4 regions of the Lysinibacillus sp. FSL H8-0500 genome follow, and region 3 is predicted to be linked to each of the others. Evidence: riboswitches for the same ligand, from Rfam matches in the RefSeq annotation. Region 3 holds a riboswitch; each other region holds the start of a gene.
What was found. Region 3 has a riboswitch for thiamine pyrophosphate ahead of thiT (energy-coupled thiamine transporter ThiT). Riboswitches for the same ligand answer to the same signal wherever they lie in the genome.

Region 1 (3,192 bases), 1.7 Mb from region 3:
AGCTAGAAGGCATTTTGCAAAGTGAGACAAAGCTTATACGTGTGATCAAGCAGGAATTACAGGATATTAAAAAGCGCTTTACAGAGCCACGTCGCTCCAAAATTGAGCAGGAAATCGAAGAAATTAAAATTACCTTAGATGTGCTTGTGCCAAGCGAGGAAGTAGTGGTCACTGTCACAAAGGATGGCTATATTAAACGTACATCTACACGTTCACATGCCGCTTCCAATGGACAAGATTGCGCGATGAAGGACTCGGATTACTTATTGTATGAAGCAACCTTAAACACACAGCATCATTTGTTACTATTTACAAATCGAGGTAATTATATTTATCAGCCTGTTCATGAGCTTCCTGATATTCGCTGGAAGGAGCTTGGTCAGCATATTTCCAGTATTGTACCGACAGGTGAGGATGAAGCTATTATTGCAGTATATGGCTTTGCTACATTTGAGCAGCCAAATACCTATATCCTGACAGCCACAAAAGATGGTCAAATTAAGCGCTCCCCATTAGCAGATTATGTTGTCACACGTTATTCGAAGCCAATTAAAACGATGAATGTGAAGGCTGGCGATACAATGATCTATGCCGCCCTTGTGACAGATGATGTAGAGCTTATGCTGACAACAGATACTGCGTATGCCATTCGTTTTCCAATTGAGGAATTGCCTGTAACAGGTGTAAAAACAGGCGGAGTGAAAGGCATTACGCTAAAAGAGGAAGAAGCCTTAGTTGGGGTGAATGTGTTACAGCCTCATGAAACGCAGTATGTGGTCATTGTGACACAGCGTGGAGCAGTGAAGAAAATGAATGTTGCTGAAGTAGAGATGGCCAATCGAGCAAAACGTGGGCTCAAGGTATTAACAGAATTAAAGGCAAATCCACACCGTATTGTGGCGATTGTCCAAGCAACGGATAAGGAGCAGGTTGTGATTGAAACCGAAAAAGGGGTGCAGGAGGTGTTAGATGTACAAGCTTTAACACGTGCAGATCGTCATTCTAATGGTTCCTTTAAGGTGGATGTTGTAGCAGATGGGCCGATTTCACATGTGCAAATCGCCAAAAAAGAGCCAGCTGACGTAAAAGAGAGTTAGTAGAAATGAACGCATCGACCTGTACCAGTTACAGGTCGGTGCTTTTTTAGTCATACATCTAAAAATGTAGACGAGCCCTTGTCATTTCCAATCAACTATGGGTATAATAATCATCGAAAAGTTCATAGCGAAAGAATGTAGGGGGGCTAGTAGCGGCTAGCTGAGATTGTGTCCGATAGGCACTGACCCTTTGAACCTGATTTGGCTCGTACCAGCGTAGGGAACATCTATTCAAAAAAGCATTATTTTGGAGATTGATTGTGAGACGTCTGGGAGAAATCCTAGGCGTTTTTTATTTTAGTTCAGCGGAGATGTCACAGATGGCGTCATAAATATGCTTTACGTACATTTTGCCAATGTTCTTCTGGTGCTAACATTCATTGTATGAACGCTTTCATATTTTAAACTAGGGGGATTACGCATGAAAAAATGGGCATTTATTGTATTGACAGTCACAGCACTGCTTGCACTTATTGGCTGTAGTGAGAAGGAGGACAAGCTAGCTGATGATGCACTCCAAAAGGTTTCTGTTGTCCTGGATTGGACACCGAATACCAACCATACAGGGCTTTATGTAGCAAAAGAGCTTGGCTATTTTGAGGAACAGGGCTTAGATGTGGAAATTATTATGCCTGGTGAGGCGGGAGCTGATCAGCTTGTCGCATCTGGGAAAGCGGAGTTCGGGGTAAGCTATCAGGAAGGCATTACACAGGCGCGTGTACAGGATGTGCCACTTGTCTCCATTGCTGCCATTATTCAGCATAATACCTCTGGCTTTGCTTCTATTGCCTCAAAGGGTATTACGTCGCCAAAGGATTTTGAAGGAAAAACATATGGTGGCTGGGGTGCACCACTTGAGCAAGCAGTATTGCAATCCTTAATGCAAACAGAGGACGCCGATATCAATAAGCTTGATATTGTAAATGCAGGCGATTTAGATTTCTTTACCATGATGCAGAAGGATATTGATTTTGCGTGGATTTATTATGCATGGACAGGTATTGAGGCAGAGCTTCGTGGTGAACAGATTAATATGCTGTATCTAACGGATTATAGTGAGCAGCTTGATTATTATACACCTGTCTTGGCAACAAATGAAAAGATGATTGAAAACAATCCTGACACGGTGAAGGCATTTGTTGCTGCTGCAGCAAAAGGCTATGAATATGCAATTGAGCATCCTAGTGAGGCAGCTGATATTTTACTAGAAGCAGCTCCTGACTTAGATAAAGAACTGGTACATAAAAGTCAAGAATGGTTAGCAGATAAGTATCAGGATGATGCGGCACAATGGGGAGAGCAAAAGCTGTCCGTTTGGGAAAACTATGCTAACTGGATGTCCAGCAATCAGGTGTTGGAGGGCGAATTTAATGCTGAGCAAGCCTTTACCAATGACTTTTTACCAAAAAAGGAGAAAAACTAATATGGCAAATTCATTAATTAGTGTTCAAATTATCCCAAAAACAGAAAGATATGAGGATATTATACCTTATGTTGATGCGGCTATTGCTGTTATTGATGCTTCTGGTGTGAAGTATGAGGTGCATCCACTGGAAACAACAATGGAGGGTGAGCTGTCAGCCTTGCTGCAAATTATTGAGAAAATGAATGACAAAATGATTGAACTTGGTGCCATCAATGTGATTACACAGGTGAAAATTTTATATCAGCCATCTGGTATTACGATGAGTACATTAACGGAGAAATATCAGTAATGAAACAAGCATTGCACAAGGGAAGGACGATATTTTTTATCGCCTTCCTCTTATTCGTCTGGGAGCTAATTGTGCTTGTGGCTGAAATTCCTCATTGGCTACTACCTGCACCGAGTAGTATTGTGAGGGAAGGCTTTCAGTCGTATCAAGCCTTTCTACCACATACTTTTGCAACGGTACAATTAGCGTTATTAGGGCTTGCCCTTGGGATTTGCTGTGGTTTGACGGTTGCCATTGTCTTGCATCGTTTTACATTTATTCGTGAGCTATTTTATCCGATTCTGATTATGTCGCAAAATATTCCGATTCTTGTCTTAGCACCATTGCTTATTATTTGGTTTGGCTTTGGCTTATTACCAAAGCTGATTATCATTTGTCTT
Region 2 (3,192 bases), 540 kb from region 3:
GCTTCCGGAATATTTGGCGTGACAATAGTTGCGATTGGCAGTAAATAATGGATAATAGCATCAATGGCTTCTTGCTGTAATAAACTTTCGCCACCTTTGGCAATCATCACAGGATCAACAATAAGTGGTATGTTTGTATCAGCTATTACTTGCGCAATTGTATGAATAATAGCTGAGGAAAATAACATGCCTGTTTTGACAGCACTTATTGAAAAATCATCAAGCAATGCCTGTAGTTGTTGTTTTACAAAAGCTGCCTCAATTGGCAGAACACCTGAAACACCTCGTGTATTTTGAGCAGTTAAAGCTGTAATAACGGTTGTTCCAAACACTTTTAATTCCTGAAAGGTTTTTAAATCAGCCTGTATGCCAGCACCGCCACCACTATCAGAACCAGCGATTGTTGTCACAATGTGCATTATTGCTCACCGCCCTTGGATAGACGACCTAGTTCATTTAACACAGCAATTTGAAAATCACCTATATATTGTGTAGAAGCAGCAGCTTGCTCGGCAATTTGTTTATAAAGCTTTAGTATCTCAGCTAACTGATGATAGGGCTGCTGATCAGCTACATAAGCAGCACAACAAATAGCACTTAAAAGGCAGCCTGTTCCAGTGACCTCTGTCATTTGGGCATTTCCACCTGCAATCCATTGCTGCTGATTGCCATCTGTGATAAAGTCCTTTTCACCTGTAACAATGACGATACATTGATACAGCTTGGCCACTTTTTTTGCTTCATCCTCTACAGAAATAGAGCCTGTTCCACTATCTACACCCTTTTGCTGCCATTCTACATGAGCAATTGCCGCAAGTTCTCCAATATTGCAACGAATAGCTGCAAATTGAATTTCTTCGAGTAGGTATTGTACAGCTTGTTTACGGTAGTTTGTTGCACCAGCGCCTACTGGATCTAACATAACAGGGATACCAAGCGCATTTGCCCTTTTTCCAGCCAGTAACATAGATTTTTTCATGGTATCATTCAGTGTGCCGATATTAATTAATAAGCTTGAGGAAATTTTTACCATTTCCTCCACCTCATCGTTGCCATCAGCCATAACAGGTGAAGCACCAATTGCTAATAGTCCATTTGCTTGGAAGTTTGCGACGACATAATTTGTAATGCAATGAATTAATGGATTTTTTTGCCGAATTTTTTGAATAATCATTATAGGTCCTCCTTATTGGACGAACGTAAGCATGCAAAAAGGCCCTTTTTGTGTAAAAATACACGCAAAAGAGCCCTTCATCAATAAAAATAGATGGATATTGCTCCCTACGCCAGTATTAACTAACAGGTTCAAAGGGTCAGGTTTTACCTTCTCAACTCATAATGAGTCCCCCTGCAATCTTGTTTTCAGTTGACCAAAATGTACCATACTTTTTTAGCTTGTTCAAGAGAGAATTCATATGAATATGACCGATACCATATAACTAAATATGATAGTTGTCATGACTTTTGGTAAATTGAACGCAAAGCATTGAAAAACACAAAATAGGAGATTTATAATGTGTCATAACAAAAGGGGGCATTTGCCGTGAAAAGACAAGATTTGATTGCACCAGAATGGTATAATATTACAGAGGAAATTGAAAAATATGCACAGGATACAACTAAAAATGCATTAATTATTTGTGATGAACATCAAGAGGTTCAATGGATTACATACACGCATTTACTTGAAAGGGCCAATCAGGCAGCACATGTTTTTACAAAACAAGGCTTAACAAAAGGTGATGTGATACTAGTGATGGTACCACGCTCTGTCGAAGCCTATATTGTTTATATTGCTGCTTTAAAAGCGGGTTTAACGATTATTCCAAGCTCAGAAATGTTAAGAACCAAAGATATTGACTATCGCATTCAACATGCAAATGTACAAGCTATTATTGCCTATGAGCCTTATATTGAACAATTTGATAAGGTGGAAAATTTACAGGGTATACAGCAATTTGTAATTGGTAATGCACATGAACCATGGCAACCATTACTAGAAAATATGCAATATCAATCAACAACTTACATAAATCCTACTCCAACCAAAAGCACAGATATTGCTTTTTTAGCCTATACAAGTGGTACAACAGGTAATCCTAAAGCCGCAGTCCATAGTCATAGCTGGGGCTATGCACATTTACGTACATCAGCTCCCTATTGGTTAGGTGTCCAAGAGAATGATATTGTTTGGGCTACAGCAGCACCTGGCTGGCAAAAATGGATATGGAGTCCGTTCCTTGCTACATTAGGAAGTGGTGCAACAGCATTTGTCTATAAGGGGAAATTTGATGCAGCTACTTACCTAACATTGCTTGAAAAGTTCAATATTAATGTTCTATGTTGCACACCAACGGAATATCGTTTTATGGCAGCACTTGATCATTTACAGCGATATAATTTAAGTGCCGTTCGTCAGGCTGTGTCAGCAGGTGAGCCTTTAAATAGTGAGGTGATTAAAGTATTTTCAGATGTTTGTCATGTACAAATACGAGATGGCTATGGTCAAACTGAAAATACATTACTTGTTGGTACAATGGTGGGAATGGAAACAAGAGCTGGTTCGATGGGAAAACCAACACCTGGCAATACAGTAGACATTATTAATGACGAAGGTCAGCCAGTTGCTGTCGGAGAAGTGGGAGATATAGCCGTCCACCGAGCAACACCTGCACTCTTTAAAAAATATTTAAAAGACCCTGAACGTACACATTTACAATTCCGTGGTGATTGGTATATTACAGGAGATCGTGCCTATAAAGATAAGGATGGCTACTTTTGGTTTGAGGGGCGAGGTGATGATGTCATTATTTCTTCAGGCTATACAATTGGCCCATTTGAAGTGGAGGATGCCTTAATGAAGCATCCAACTGTCAAAGAAGCGGCTGTTATAGCAAGCCCTGACAAGGTTCGAGGAAATATTGTCAAGGCATTTATTGTTCTTCATCAGGGTGAAATCGGTGATCAGCAGCTTATGCAAACACTTCAGCAGCATGTAAAAACATTAACAGCACCCTATAAATATCCTCGTGCCATTGAGTTTGTAGAAGAGCTACCAAAAACCTCTTCAGGGAAAATTCGCCGTGTCGAATTACGACAACAAGAAGCGAAACAACTTGAATATACATCATTTCCTAGGAAATAATATCGAAAATCAAAGTTTATGTAAGCGCATGGACTTTGATTTTTTTT
Region 3 (3,192 bases):
AGATAAAATTACAGAAGCAGCAAATATGCGTCTTTCTCATTTATCGAATGGTCAATTTGAGCTAAGACGCTCGGATAGACTTGAGAAACATGCCAAGCAAAGCGGGCTTGGCTTAGATGTCTATGATGCTTTTACAGATCAGTTACGAGATGTTAAAACATTATCAGGCGGAGAGAAGTTTAATGCTTCCTTAAGCCTTGCTTTAGGGATGGCTGACGTGATTCAAAGCTTCCAAGGCAATGTTCATATTGAAACAATGTTTATTGATGAGGGCTTTGGCTCACTTGATGAGGAGTCATTAAATAAAGCGATTGATACATTGATTGATTTACAAGATTCAGGTCGTATGATTGGCGTTATTTCGCACGTTCCTGAATTAAAATCTGCTATGCCAGCAGTCTTACATGTAGAGAAAACATTAAATGGACATAGCCAAACATATTTTGAAGTAAAGTAATGAAAAAAGGAGTGGCTCAAAATTCCTGAGCCAACCATTTACTTTATACGAGGCGTTGTTTTAGGCGTTGTTCCTTTCTTTGAGTCCATAACCTTTTTTACAATAGGTATCACAATAGGTGCTAATTTTACAGCGGTTTTCACAACGTTTGATACTTTCATTTAAAAACAGCTCCTTTTATTTTTATTACTACCTGTTTATTCTTCGATTAAAACATTAGCGAATCACACGAACTGCCTGCACAATATTCCAGATCACAATGCCAATTGATACGATGGTATAAATAGCAAACGATACAAGCCAAATAATAAGAAAGGTATTTCCTGAGGCTGGATCCAAACTAAATGTAGAAAAAATAAAGACAATAAAGAACAGTATTCCAAAAAGAACAGGAATTAAATGCGAAATCAGTGCGCGAATAGCATGGCTTTTTACATCATGATCTTTAGCAACAAGGTAAACAATTAATGGCACGATAAAAGGGGCAAAGAAAATACTGAGATAGCTAAAGGCGGATAAAATTTTAGGGTTCTCCATAGTTGTTCCTCCTTTTTTAATATTTACGCATGAAAAATAGTAAAGTTTCAAAAAATCATGTGTGGAAGAGGTTGTCATTCTCACAGCGTTTGCGTACAATAAAGATGTTTAAAAAAATTTCAGATGTAATGACCACAAGGGGGGCTGATGATGTCAGCTGAGACTGGGCACGTAATGCCTTGACTCTTTGAACCTGTAAGTTAAAACTTGCGTAGGGATGTGGATAGAAACCGACACTTATATGATGTGAGGCTCTGTCCTGACATCATTTTTTTATTCTAAGATGTCAGTAAGAGGCACATGTATGTATTTCTATTCCTGCTCTTGTATCCTACATCGGAACAAAGGAGAGAATATTTATGAACAAAGAAAGATTAATGATGCTTGTGGAGATTGCAATATTTGCTGCGATTGGCCTTGTGCTGGATCAAATCTCCTTTAAAGTATGGGCACAAGGTGGCTCTGTTAGTCTTGTTATGGTGCCTATTGTCCTCATCGCATTTCGCTGGGGCATAGTAGCTGGACTTACAACAGGGTTACTCGTAGGTGTAATGCAGACAATGTTTGGCGCTTTTATTGTACACTGGCTTCAGGGGCTATTAGATTATGGTGTTGCTTTTACCGTTGTAGGGCTAGCGGCATTCGTACGGCGACCATTACTCGAGGCTGCTAAAAATAGTAATAAAGTAAAAATGGCACGTTATATTATAATAGGCACTGTGCTGGCGGGCTTTTTACGTTATGCAGCGCATACTTGTGCAGGCGCAGTGTTTTTTGCAGAATATGCAGGTGATCAAAATGCATGGCTCTATTCCATTATCTATAATGGTACATACATGCTGCCTGCCACAATTTTAACGGTAATTATTAGTGTATTAGTCTTTACAGCCGCACCACAATTATTACGCCGTTAATTAATTTTATTTATCAATATAAAATCCCACAAAAAAGTTGATGTAGTACTTTTTGTGGGATTTTTACTAGATAATTGTATGCAAAAATATTTTTCCTTCACATGTAGCACATAAGAGGAGCAGCTAGCCTTTACAATACTACGATCACATTATCTAATAAAACAATAGACTATAATCGTGAAAATAATAAGGCTATAGATTGTTTGATAATAAGAAAACCTTGTATTGCCGGGAAAATTAACGGCAACCAAAGTTAAATGTAATGACTATGACTAAAAGCCAAATGTCCCTCCTGTATCATTCAATCCAGCATATAATATTTCAAGCGTTTTGAGTTCTATGCTTGGCAAGTTATGTTATAGTTAAGGGTAGACATTTAACAGGAAAGGGTCGTTAAAGATGATTGTAAAAACGCAAGAGGAGCTTGAAGCTTTTAAAAAAATTGGACGCATTTGTGCTGAAATTCGTGAAGTGATGAAGGCGGCTACAAAACCAGGTGTGACAACGCTTGAGCTAGATGAAATGGCAGGCCGCATGTTTGCAGAGGCAGGTGCTATTTCTGGGCCGAAGGGAGAGTATGATTTCCCGGGCTATACTTGTATAAGCATCAATGAGGAAGTGGCGCATGGTATTCCAGGAAAACGTGTCATCAAAGAAGGAGATATTGTGAATATTGATGTATCTGGCTCTTTAAATGGCTACTTTGCGGATACAGGTATTTCATTTGTAGTAGGTGATGGCTATGAGGACAAAGACAAACTATGCCGTGTTGCCAAAAGTGCTTTTGATCGAGCAATGACAAAGGTAAAAGCTGGCTCTAAACTAAATCAAATTGGGAAAGCAGTTGAGCGTGAGGCGAATGCTAACGGTCTAACTGTTATTATGAATTTAACAGGACATGGCTTAGGGCAGTCTTTACATGATGAGCCAAATCATATTTTAAACTATTATGATGCGTGGGATTCTACAATTATGAAGGAAGGTATGGTGCTTGCGGTGGAGCCGTTTATTTCCGCAAAAGCAGAGCATATTGTAGAAGCTGGCGATGGCTGGACATTTGTGACGCCTGATAAATCACTTGTTGCTCAAATTGAACATTCCATCATTGTAACAAAAGATAAACCAATTATTTTAACATCATTAGATGAGGAATAATAGAGCTGCAAAAAATCCTGTCTACCAATTATTTTTGGTAGGCAGGATTTTTTTTCATAAATAAGATGCCAACAAAGAGGGCACCACATAAAAATAAGGAAGCTGTAGTGACAAGTAACTCATCAAAAC
Region 4 (3,192 bases), 1.1 Mb from region 3:
AAGGAGGGCATTTATGTGGCTTATCTCGGCATGATTTTCTTTCAAATTGTAGCGCCTATCTTAGTGTTACTTGTACTAGGGGCGATCTTGCAAAAGAAATTTCGTTTTAACTTAAAAGCATTATCGCAGCTTATTACCTATTGTTTTATGCCAGCAGCTGTTTTTATTAATTTATATGAAACAAGTGTAGAATTATCTGTGCTTGGAGAGGTTGCGCTATTTATTGTGCTGTTCATGGGGAGTCAAATGCTGCTTAGTCACCTTTTAGCGAAAGGGCTTGGATTAGCTAAAACGGAGGCAGCTGTCTTTAAAAATAGCGTTGTACTCATTAATTCAGGGAATTATGGTATTCCTGTTGCTCAGATGATTTTTGCCATGCAGCCCATTGGTGTAGCCATTCAAGTCATTCTTGTTATATTTCAAAATATGACAACTTATACATATGGTTTATATAATTTAATTTCCTCTACAAAATCAGGTCTCTCAATTATCAAAGACTTTTTTAAAATGCCGATTATTCACGCACTTATTATTGGAGTCGCTATGAACTATTGGAATATTGGTATTCCACAGTTTATTAGAATTCCGATAGACCATGTAGCAGATGGTTTTATTGCGGTGGCATTAATTACTTTGGGTGCACAGCTATCACAGCTTGAAATAAAATCAATGTTTAATAAAACGGTTTTTATTAGTTGTTTTACGCGTTTAATTATTGGGCCGACTATAGCATTGGCGGTTATTTTTCTATTGGGCTTGGACGGAGTTGTTGCACAATCATTGCTGATCGCCAGTGCTTTTCCAACATCCCGCAATAGCTCTAGTCTAGCATTAGAATACGATGTGGAATCAGCAATCGCTGCACAAACTGTATTATTTTCAACGATTGTTAGTTGTATAACGGTAACAGTTATTATTTATCTAGCAGAAATATTATTTGCGTAGTAGAAGGAAAAAATAAGCTTCCATCTCTTAGTAATATCTGCTACACTAGCATCAAACTAAATAGTATTAACTAGGGGAGTCTGATGAGTCAGGCTGAGAGGGAAACACTACGAAGTTTCTTGACCCTTTGGACCTGATCTGGCTCATACCAGCGTGGGAAAGTTAAGAAGCTATTGCATCGTATAATGTATGCAATCAATAGACCTTTACATTGACGGCCGGATCCAAATGATTATTTTGGATTCGGCTTTTATTTATTTTGTTGGGGTGAGCTAGATTCGGTCCTTGTATCCAAATATATTTGAGGGAGAGAAGTAGCTTATGTCAGCAATTAGTGAAAAGAACATGATGATTATGTCCAGCTTTGAAGGGAGCAAAAAGGTATATGTGGAAGGATCACGTCCAGATATTTTAGTACCTATGCGTGAAATTGCATTAAGCCCAACAACTGGTAGCTTTGGGGATGAGGAAAATGCTCCTGTGCGAGTATATGATACAAGTGGGCCCTATACAGACCCAGCTTATCAGGTAGATATTACAAAAGGGTTGCCTGCCTTACGACGTACATGGATAGAAGAACGGGAGGATGTTGAAGAATATGAGGGACGTACGATTAAACCGGAGGATAATGGCTTTCGTCGTGCTGATGACCCGCGTATTCAAGAAAATGTTTTTCCCGAATTGGCGAGAAAGCCTTTACGTGCTAAAAAAGGTAAAAATGTAACACAGCTTCATTATGCAAAAAATGGCATTATTACACCTGAAATGGAGTTTGTAGCTATCCGAGAAAATATGGAACCTGAATTTGTTCGGTCTGAAATTGCAGCAGGGCGAGCTATAATGCCTTCTAATATTAATCATCCTGAGGCGGAGCCAATGATTATCGGTCGTAATTTCCATGTAAAAATCAATGCAAACATTGGGAATTCTGCGGTATCTTCGTCCATTGCAGAAGAAGTGGAGAAAATGACTTGGGCAACGCGCTGGGGTGCAGATAACATTATGGATCTATCGACTGGTAAACATATTCATACAACAAGAGAATGGATTATTCGAAATGCTGCGGTGCCGGTGGGAACAGTGCCAATTTATCAGGCTTTAGAAAAAGTAAATGGCGTAGCTGAGGATTTAACGTGGGAGGTTTATCGTGATACTCTCATTGAACAAGCCGAGCAGGGTGTGGATTATTTCACCATTCATGCAGGTGTTCTTTTACGCTATGTACCGCTTACAGCAAATCGTGTAACGGGCATTGTATCTCGTGGAGGCTCTATAATGGCTCAGTGGTGTTTATATCATCATCAAGAGAATTTCCTTTATACGCACTTTGAGGAAATCTGTGAAATTATGAAAGCTTATGATGTTGCTTTTTCCTTAGGTGATGGTTTACGCCCAGGCTCAATTGCAGATGCCAATGATGAGGCACAATTTGCAGAGCTTGAAACGCTAGGCGAACTAACAAAAATTGCTTGGAAACATGATGTTCAGGTGATGGTTGAAGGGCCGGGTCATGTACCGATGCATCTGATTAAAGAAAATATGGACAAGCAATTAGAGGTCTGCAAGGAAGCGCCCTTCTATACATTAGGCCCCCTAACAACAGATATAGCTCCGGGTTATGACCATATTACCTCAGCCATTGGCGCAGCGATGATTGGGTGGTTTGGTACAGCGATGCTTTGTTATGTGACACCGAAAGAGCATCTTGGCTTACCGAATCGAGAGGATGTTCGCGTGGGCGTTATCACTTATAAAATTGCTGCACATGCGGCTGATTTAGCAAAAGGACATCCTGGTGCGCAACAACGAGACGATGCACTGTCTAAAGCACGTTTTGAATTCCGTTGGCGCGATCAATTTAATCTATCATTAGACCCTGAGCGTGCAGTGGAATATCACGATGAAACCTTGCCAGCAGAGGGGGCAAAGACAGCACATTTTTGTTCGATGTGTGGCCCTAAATTCTGTAGTATGCGAATTTCGCAGGATATTCGTAATTATGCTAAGGATAAGGATTTGAATACTACTGAGGCGATCCATCAAGGTATGAAGGAAAAGGCCGAGGAATTTAAAAAAGCAGGTAGTCAGATTTATCAATAAGGGAAGAGTACTTGTGTTGATTTCGTTTGACACAAGTCCTTTTCATACAAAAAAGCTCCATGTGAATATAGTATTCACATGGAGTAAAAGTTGGATTTGGATATCAATAATAAGTGGAATCTTAAACGTTTGTCGGTTGTTTTACAT

Region 1: another riboswitch for thiamine pyrophosphate. It lies ahead of MHB44_RS11015 (ABC transporter substrate-binding protein); the one in region 3 lies ahead of thiT (energy-coupled thiamine transporter ThiT).
Region 2: another riboswitch for thiamine pyrophosphate. It lies ahead of thiM (hydroxyethylthiazole kinase); the one in region 3 lies ahead of thiT (energy-coupled thiamine transporter ThiT).
Region 4: another riboswitch for thiamine pyrophosphate. It lies ahead of thiC (phosphomethylpyrimidine synthase ThiC); the one in region 3 lies ahead of thiT (energy-coupled thiamine transporter ThiT).

The regions. Positions count from the first base shown of each region.
Region 1 is NZ_CP150292.1:2,313,739-2,316,930, forward strand. Features, by position in the region: gene parC (DNA topoisomerase IV subunit A) at 1-1,097, shown strand, start outside; TPP riboswitch at 1,227-1,337, shown strand; gene MHB44_RS11015 (ABC transporter substrate-binding protein) at 1,519-2,520, shown strand; gene MHB44_RS11020 (thiamine-binding protein) at 2,522-2,812, shown strand; gene MHB44_RS11025 (ABC transporter permease) at 2,812-3,192, shown strand, end outside.
Region 2 is NZ_CP150292.1:3,477,396-3,480,587, reverse strand. Features, by position in the region: gene thiD (bifunctional hydroxymethylpyrimidine kinase/phosphomethylpyrimidine kinase) at 1-419, opposite strand, end outside; gene thiM (hydroxyethylthiazole kinase) at 419-1,174, opposite strand; TPP riboswitch at 1,262-1,360, opposite strand; gene MHB44_RS16500 (acyl--CoA ligase) at 1,544-3,145, shown strand.
Region 3 is NZ_CP150292.1:4,013,342-4,016,533, reverse strand. Features, by position in the region: gene MHB44_RS19255 (SMC family ATPase) at 1-457, shown strand, start outside; gene MHB44_RS19250 (hypothetical protein) at 496-618, opposite strand; gene MHB44_RS19245 (DUF4870 domain-containing protein) at 674-994, opposite strand; TPP riboswitch at 1,122-1,229, shown strand; gene thiT (energy-coupled thiamine transporter ThiT) at 1,354-1,908, shown strand; gene map (type I methionyl aminopeptidase) at 2,308-3,063, shown strand; gene MHB44_RS19230 (hypothetical protein) at 3,092-3,192, opposite strand, start outside.
Region 4 is NZ_CP150292.1:322,349-325,540, forward strand. Features, by position in the region: gene MHB44_RS01440 (AEC family transporter) at 16-945, shown strand; TPP riboswitch at 1,008-1,122, shown strand; gene thiC (phosphomethylpyrimidine synthase ThiC) at 1,267-3,045, shown strand; gene MHB44_RS01450 (catalase) at 3,167-3,192, opposite strand, start outside.